One region of the Nocardioides sp. F233 genome, then DNA from elsewhere that is predicted to be linked to it. Evidence: predicted binding sites of a transcription regulator. Region 1 holds the regulator's gene; the other holds the start of a gene.

Region 1 (3,569 bases):
ACGACCGGCCCGGCGCGCAGGTCGCCGATCGCGGCGATGGCGGCGCGGGCCTCGGCGGCGGTCGCCAGGGTGTCGACGACGACGAGGCCGCGCTCGCCCCCGACGGCGACCAGGTTGACGTCGTACGACGGAACGCGGCGGACCCAGACCCGGTCCGCGACCTCGGTGAACGGCACCCGTCCACCGTAGCGATCAGGTGACGATCAGCAGAGCCCGGCGTGCAGCTCCGTGCGCAGCAGCTCGCCCAGGTCGTGGGTGGACGTGGCGGAGTGGGCGAAGCGGAGGACGCTGCGGTGCGCGCCGGTGAGGTCGACCCAGCGCACCTCGACGCCCTCGGGGTGCAGCCCGGTGAGCTGCACGCCGACCACCTCGCCGAGGCGGGTCTGCGTCATCGACGCGACGGCGCGGCGCAGCTCGTCCTGGTGGCAGTGGTTGGCGTGCTCGGTCGAGCGTTGGAGGAAGCCGCGGTTGAGGTCGTGCTCGGGGGAGGCGTACGCCGCGAGCGGGACCCGGACGCGGGTCTCGTCGGGGGCGTCGTCCGGTGCGCTGGCCCGGGCGAGCAGGGCGAAGTCGAGCTCGACGCCGATCCGCATCCGGATCTCGTCGCAGCACTCGCACTGCTCGAGCCCGAGCGCGTCGAGGCGCCCGGACAGGGTGAGCGTGGCGTCCCGGTCGGGGGAGTCGGGGCTGCCGAGGCCGCTGGTGACGGTCAGGAGGGCGCCGCGGCCATCGGTCGCCGCGATCGCGAGGGCGGAGCCGGCGGGGCAGCTGAGCACCGGGCGGCCGCCGTGGTCCTGCATCTCGAGCCCGCCGTCGTCGAGCCCGGCGGTCACGTCGTCGAGGCCGTCGACAACCAGCTGCACCTCGAGCGGGCAGGCGAGGATGCTGCGCGCCGCGGCGGCGAGGCGGCGTACGTCGAGACCGGGGTCGAGCGTCATGTCCGCTCCTTGCAGTTCGGGACGATAAGATTAGGTGAGCCTAACCTATCTGAATCGCGAAAGGGAGGGAAGGGCGTGTCCCGCGGGTCCGGGGATTCGACCGGGTCAGGGCTAGGATTGGCACTCCCAGCGGTGGAGTGCCAAGTTCCACCGGGGCTCGGCAACGTTGAGGAGGTGGGCATGCAGGAGGAGCGCAGGCTCGCCGTGCTGCGTGCGATCGTCGAGGACTACGTCTCGACCGAGGAGCCGGTCGGCTCCAAGGCGCTCGTCGAGCGCCACCACCTCAACGTCTCGCCGGCCACGATCCGCAACGACATGGCGGCGCTCGAGGAGGAGGGCTACCTCCACCAGCCGCACACCAGCGCCGGGCGGGTGCCGACCGACAAGGGCTACCGGCTCTTCGTCGACCGGCTCTCCACGGTCAAGCCGACCACCCAGGCCGAGCGCCGCGCGATCGCGGGCTTCCTGGAGGGGGCGGTCGACCTCGACGACGTCGTGCACCGCTCGGTCCGGCTGCTCGCGCAGCTGACCCGGCAGGTCGCCGTCGTGCAGTACCCCACGCTCTCGCGCTCGACCGTGCGCCACATCGAGGTCGTGGCGCTCACCCCGGTGCGGCTGCTGCTGGTGCTCATCCTGAGCTCGGGCCGCGTCGAGCAGCGCCTGGTCGAGCTCGACGCCGACATCAGCGAGGACGAGCTCGCCACCCTGCGCTCGCGGATCAACCTCGCCGCCACCGGCGAGGTGATCGCCGACGCCGCCACCGCGCTCCACGCGCTGGTCCGGGCCGACGGCGCCGAGGGCCGCGCCCCGGCCGCCTCGCCCGCCACGACCGCGGTCGTCGACACCCTGGTCGAGGCGATGAGCGACCACCGCTCCGACGAGCGCGTCGTCGTCGGCGGTACGGCGAACCTGGCCCGGTTCGGCGACAGCTTCGAGACCTCGGTCCGCCCGCTGCTCGAGGCGCTCGAGGAGCAGGTCGTGCTCCTCAAGCTGCTCGGCGAGGCGCAGACCGGCGGCGCGGTGACGGTGCGGATCGGCGCCGAGGGGCCGTACGAGAACCTGGCCTCCACCAGCGTCGTCGCCACCGGCTACGGCCCCGACGACGCGTTGGCCGCGCTCGGGATCGTCGGCCCCACCCGCATGGACTACCCCGGAACGATGGCGGCGGTGCGTGCCGTGGCGCGCTACGTCTCCCGCATCCTCGACGAGAGCTGAGAAGAAGAGAAGTGAGCCAGGACCCCTACGAGCTGCTGGGCGTCGGCCGTGACGCGGACGCCGACACGATCAAGAAGGCGTACCGCAAGCTCGCCCGCCAGCTCCACCCGGACGTCAACCCCGACCCGGAGAGCCAGGAGCGGTTCAAGCAGGTCACCGCCGCCTATGAGGTGCTGTCCGACCCGCAGAAGCGGGCGGCCTACGACCGCGGCGGCGACCCGTTCGGCGGCGGCTTCGGTGGCGGCCAGGGTGCGGGCTTCTCCTTCACCGACATCATGGACGCCTTCTTCGGCGGCCAGGGCGGCGGCGCCGCCGGTGGCGGCCGCGGTCCCCGCCCGCGCGTGCGTCGCGGCCAGGACGCCCTGATCCGGATCGAGGTCGAGCTCGCCGAGGCCGCGTTCGGCGTCTCCCGCGAGCTCAAGGTCGACACCGCGGTGCGCTGCACCACCTGCGACGGCGAGGGCGCCGCGCCCGGCAGCCACCCGGTGCCGTGCGAGACCTGCCACGGCCACGGCGAGGTCGCCCACGTCCAGCGCTCCTTCCTCGGCGAGATCCGCACCCTGCGCCCGTGCGCGGCCTGCCGCGGCTTCGGCACCGTGATCCCCGACCCGTGCCGCGAGTGCGCGGGCGACGGGCGGGTCCGCTCGCGTCGTACCCTCACCGTCAAGATCCCCGCGGGCGTCGACAACGGCACCCGCGTCCAGCTCAGCGAGCAGGGCGAGGTCGGGCCGGGCGGCGGCCCCGCCGGCGACCTGTACGTCGAGATCCACGTCGCGCCCCACGAGGTCTTCGAGCGCCACGGCAGCGACCTGCACTGCACGGTGTCGGTGCCGATGACCGCCGCTGCCCTCGGTACGACGATCGAGCTGCCCACGCTCGAGGCCGACCTCGACGAGAGCGCCGACGTCGAGCGGTCCTTCGACCTGCAGGTCCCGACCGGCACGCAGTCCGGCCACCAGGTCCTTCTCCGCGGCCGCGGCGTCCCCGGCCTGCGTGGCGGACGCGGCGACCTCGCCGTCACCATCGCCGTCGACACCCCGACCCGGCTCGACCCGCGCCAGGAGGAGCTGCTGCGCGAGCTGGCCGCGATCCGCGGCGAGGAGCAGCCGACCGGCGACGTCCGACCGGCGCACAAGTCGATGTTCGGCCGGCTCCGCGACGCGTTCACCACGCACTGAGCAGATGACGCTTCCCCAGCACCTCGTGCCGACGCTCGACGGCGTGCGCGCGGGTGACGCCGTCACCGTCGAGGGCGACGAGGCGCACCACGCGGTCGTCGTACGTCGGCTGCGGGTGGGGGAGCAGCTGCTGCTTGCCGACGGGCTCGGCCTGGTCGCGACCGGCGAGGTGACGGAGACCGCCAAGCGAGCGTTCACGGTCGTCGTGGGCGAGGTCGAGGACCACCCCGAGCCCCGG
Region 2 (3,569 bases), on a different contig from region 1:
GCGACCAGGGTGGTGGCCTCGGCGAGCAGCGCCTGCCCCTCGTCGGTCAGCAGCCACCGGAAGTCGTCGAGATCCACCCCCCGATCCTGTCAGGTCGCGGAGACGAGCTCCTTCTCCGGCTCCTCGTCCCGCTTCTCGTCGCCGTGCCCGGGCCACCACGCGGCGTGCCCGATGAGCGCGGTGAGAGCCGGCGTGAAGAACATCGCCATCACGAAGGCGGCCACGCAGATGCCGAACGCGATCGCGAAGCCCATCGACGTCATGAACGAGTTGCCGGCCAGCATCAGCGAGGCGAAGGTGCCGGCGAGGATCAGGCCGGCCGCCGCGATCGTCGGACCACCGTGGTGGATCGCCTTCGCTGCTGCCTCGCGTGGCGTCAGGCCCTCGCGGGCCTCCTCGCGCAACCGGGCCACCATCAAGATGTTGTAGTCGGTGCCGAGTGCGACCACGAACAGGTAGATGTAGATCGGCAGGATGAAGATCAGGCCGTCCGCGCCGCCGATGAACTGGAACACGATCGTCGTCGCGCCGAGGGTCGCCGCGAAGCCGAGGCCGACCGAGACCATGAGGTACCACGGCGCGACGAGCGAGCGGAGCAACAGCGCGAGGATGACCAGGATGATCACCGCCGCGACCGGGAAGACCACCTTGTAGTCGCGGTTCATCGCGGCCTGGAAGTCGACGAAGATGGCGGTCAGACCGCCGACGTACGTCGACGTGCCGGCCGGGGCCGCCTTCTCCGCGGCCGGGCGCAGGCCCTCCCGCACGTCCGTCAGCGCGTCGTCGGAGGACGGGTCGTGCTCGAGCGTGGTCATGAAGATCGCGGTCTTGCCGTCGGGCGCCGGGATCGGGTCCGCGACGTCGCTGACGCCCTCGGCCTTGGCCAGCGCCTCCTTGAACGCCGGGAAGGTCGCAGGGTCGAGCGCGGCGTCGGAGTGGAGCACGACCGGAGCCGGCTGCGTCGCACCGGCGGAGAAGCCACCCTTCTCGAGGGTCTCGGAGGCCTTGGCGGACTCGATGTTCTTCGCCGAGCTGGACGAGCCGATGTCGAAGGTCGGGGTGAAGCTGAGCGCGAAGATCGCGAGGACCAGCAGGGCGCCGCCGGAGGCCAGGGCGAAGCGGACGGGGTTGCGACCGACCGCGTTGCCGATCTTCTCGAACCGGGCGCCCTTGGACGCGATCCGCCACTTCTTCGACGGCCAGAAGAACGCGCGCCCGACGACGGTGGCGAAGGCCGGGATCAGGGTGAGAGCCGCGACGACGGACACGGCGACCGCGATCGCGAGCGACGGTCCGATCGAGCGGAACATGCCGAGCGTCGAGAGGAGCAGGGCCATGAACGCCGCCACCACGGCGCCGCCTGCGGAGGCGATCGCCTCGCCGGCCCGCTCGATCGCGTGGGCGACGGCTGCGCGGTGCTCCTCGCCCTCGCGGAGACGCTCGCGGTAGCGGAAGACGAAGAACAGCACGTAGTCGGTGCCGACGCCGAACAGCACCACGATCAGGATGACCGTCGTCGACGGGTCCTTCTGGAGGCCGAACACCTTGGCGGCGATGTCGATGAGGCCGTTGGCCATCGGGGTCATGAACGCGATCACGGCCACCAGGGGCAGCAGGGTGATCAGCACGCTGCGGAAGATGATGCTGAGCAGCAGCACGATGAGGACCACGGTCGCGAGCCCGACGATCGCCTCGGCGTTGCCGCTGGACTCCACCTGGTCGTAGCTCTGCGGCAGGGAGCCGGTGGTCTGCGCTCGCAGGCCGGTGCCGTCGGTGGCCTTCTTCAGCTCGTCGCGCAGGTCCTTGACCTGGTCGAGCTCCTTCGGGTCCTGGCCGGTCACGCCCTCGGCGAGCGCCAGGTTGGAGATCGCGACCTCGCTCGTGGGCGACACCAGCGGCTCACCGGCCGAGGTGAATACCTTCGGCAGCTCGAGGCCCTGCATGATCTCGCCGATCTTCGTGACGTCGGCCGCGGCGAGCTTCGCACCGTCGGTGCGGTCGAAGACCACCGTCGCGCCGGAGTCGGTCTGGTCGGGGAAGGCGTCGGCCATCAACGTGGCGGCCTTGATCGAGTCGTAGGAGTCGGGGAGGAAGTCCGCCTGGTCCGTGGTCGCCTCCACCTTGGGGTGGAACATCACGACGAGGACCGTCGCGACCAACCACGCGGCGATGACGTACCAGGGACGACGGGACACGAGACGGCCGAGGGCACCGAACATGTCAGGAACGCTATCGGCGGGCAGGGGGCCCTGGTCAACCGACTTTGGTAGGTCCTCGCCAGCACTTGCCGCAGGGGGCCTCTGGCACTCCCTTGCGGAGAGTGCTAGTTTCGTTTCTGGCACTCTCGCCGCGAGTGTGCCAGCGCAGGTCACCTGCAGGACACACCCAGACAGTCTTAGAAAGTGGAGGTCGACATCGTGTCGGTCAACATCAAGCCGCTCGAGGACCGGATCGTCGTCAAGCCCCTCGAGGCCGAGCAGACCACCGCCTCGGGTCTGGTCATCCCCGACACGGCCAAGGAGAAGCCCCAGGAGGGCGAGGTCCTGGCCATCGGCCCCGGCCGCATCGACGACAACGGCAACCGCGTCCCGCTCGACGTCGCTGTGGGCGACAAGGTCATCTACAGCAAGTACGGCGGCACCGAGGTCAAGTACGCCGGCGCCGAGTACCTCATCCTCTCGGCCCGCGACGTCCTCGCGGTCATCGCCTGAGCTGAGTCTCGTACCGCCCGGGACGTCCGCATCCGTGCGTGACGTCCCGGGCGTTCGGCTTTCCACCCAAGGAGTGAAGTAGTGCCCAAGATCCTGGAGTTCGACGAGCACGCCCGGCGCGCGCTCGAGCGGGGCGTCGACGCCCTCGCCAACACGGTCAAGGTGACCCTCGGCCCGAAGGGCCGCTACGTCGTGCTCGACAAGAAGTGGGGCGCCCCGACCATCACCAACGACGGCGTGACCGTCGCACGTGAGGTCGAGCTGGACGACCCGTTCGAGAACCTCGGTGCCCAGCTCACCAAGGAGGTCGCGACCAAGACCAACGACGTTGCCGGTGACGGTACGACGACCGCCACCGTCCTCGCCCAGGCGCTGGTCCACGAGGGCCTGCGCGCCGTCGCGGCAGGCGTGAACCCGATGGGTCTCAAGCGCGGCATGGACGCCGCCGCCGCCGCCGTGGGCGACGCCCTGCGCAGCGCCGCCCGCGACGTCGACGACGAGAAGGACATCGCCTCCGTGGCGACTGTCTCCTCGCGCGACAGCCACATCGGCGACCTGCTCGCCGAGGCGTTCGGCAAGGTCGGCAAGGACGGTGTCATCACCGTCGAGGAGTCCAACACCCCCTCGACCGAGCTCGAGTTCACCGAGGGCATGCAGTTCGACAAGGGCTACATCTCGGCGTACTTCGTCACCGACGCGGAGCGCCAGGAGGCGGTCCTCGACGACCCGTACATCCTCATCCACCAGGGCAAGATCAGCGCGATCGCCGACCTGCTGCCGCTGCTGGAGAAGGTCATCCAGGCCGGCAAGCCGCTCTTCATCCTCTCCGAGGACGTCGAGGGCGAGGCGCTGTCGACG

What was found. The regulator HrcA, encoded in region 1, represses chaperone genes, less so after heat shock. The targets are predictions, from matches to a motif close to TTGGCACTCGNNNNNNNCGAGTGCCAA.
Region 2: groES (co-chaperone GroES) is a predicted target of HrcA. The motif match lies at 2,301-2,327, and genes of this name have one in related genera.

The regions. Positions count from the first base shown of each region.
Region 1 is NZ_JBVASH010000004.1:558,008-561,576, forward strand. Features, by position in the region: gene ACZYRU_RS18625 (MBL fold metallo-hydrolase) at 1-176, opposite strand, end outside; gene ACZYRU_RS18630 (hypothetical protein) at 204-938, opposite strand; gene hrcA (heat-inducible transcriptional repressor HrcA) at 1,119-2,153, shown strand; gene dnaJ (molecular chaperone DnaJ) at 2,165-3,331, shown strand; gene ACZYRU_RS18645 (16S rRNA (uracil(1498)-N(3))-methyltransferase) at 3,336-3,569, shown strand, end outside.
Region 2 is NZ_JBVASH010000007.1:43,346-46,914, forward strand. Features, by position in the region: gene ACZYRU_RS22930 (class I SAM-dependent methyltransferase) at 1-77, opposite strand, end outside; gene ACZYRU_RS22935 (MMPL family transporter) at 90-2,219, opposite strand; gene groES (co-chaperone GroES) at 2,418-2,711, shown strand; gene groL (chaperonin GroEL) at 2,793-3,569, shown strand, end outside.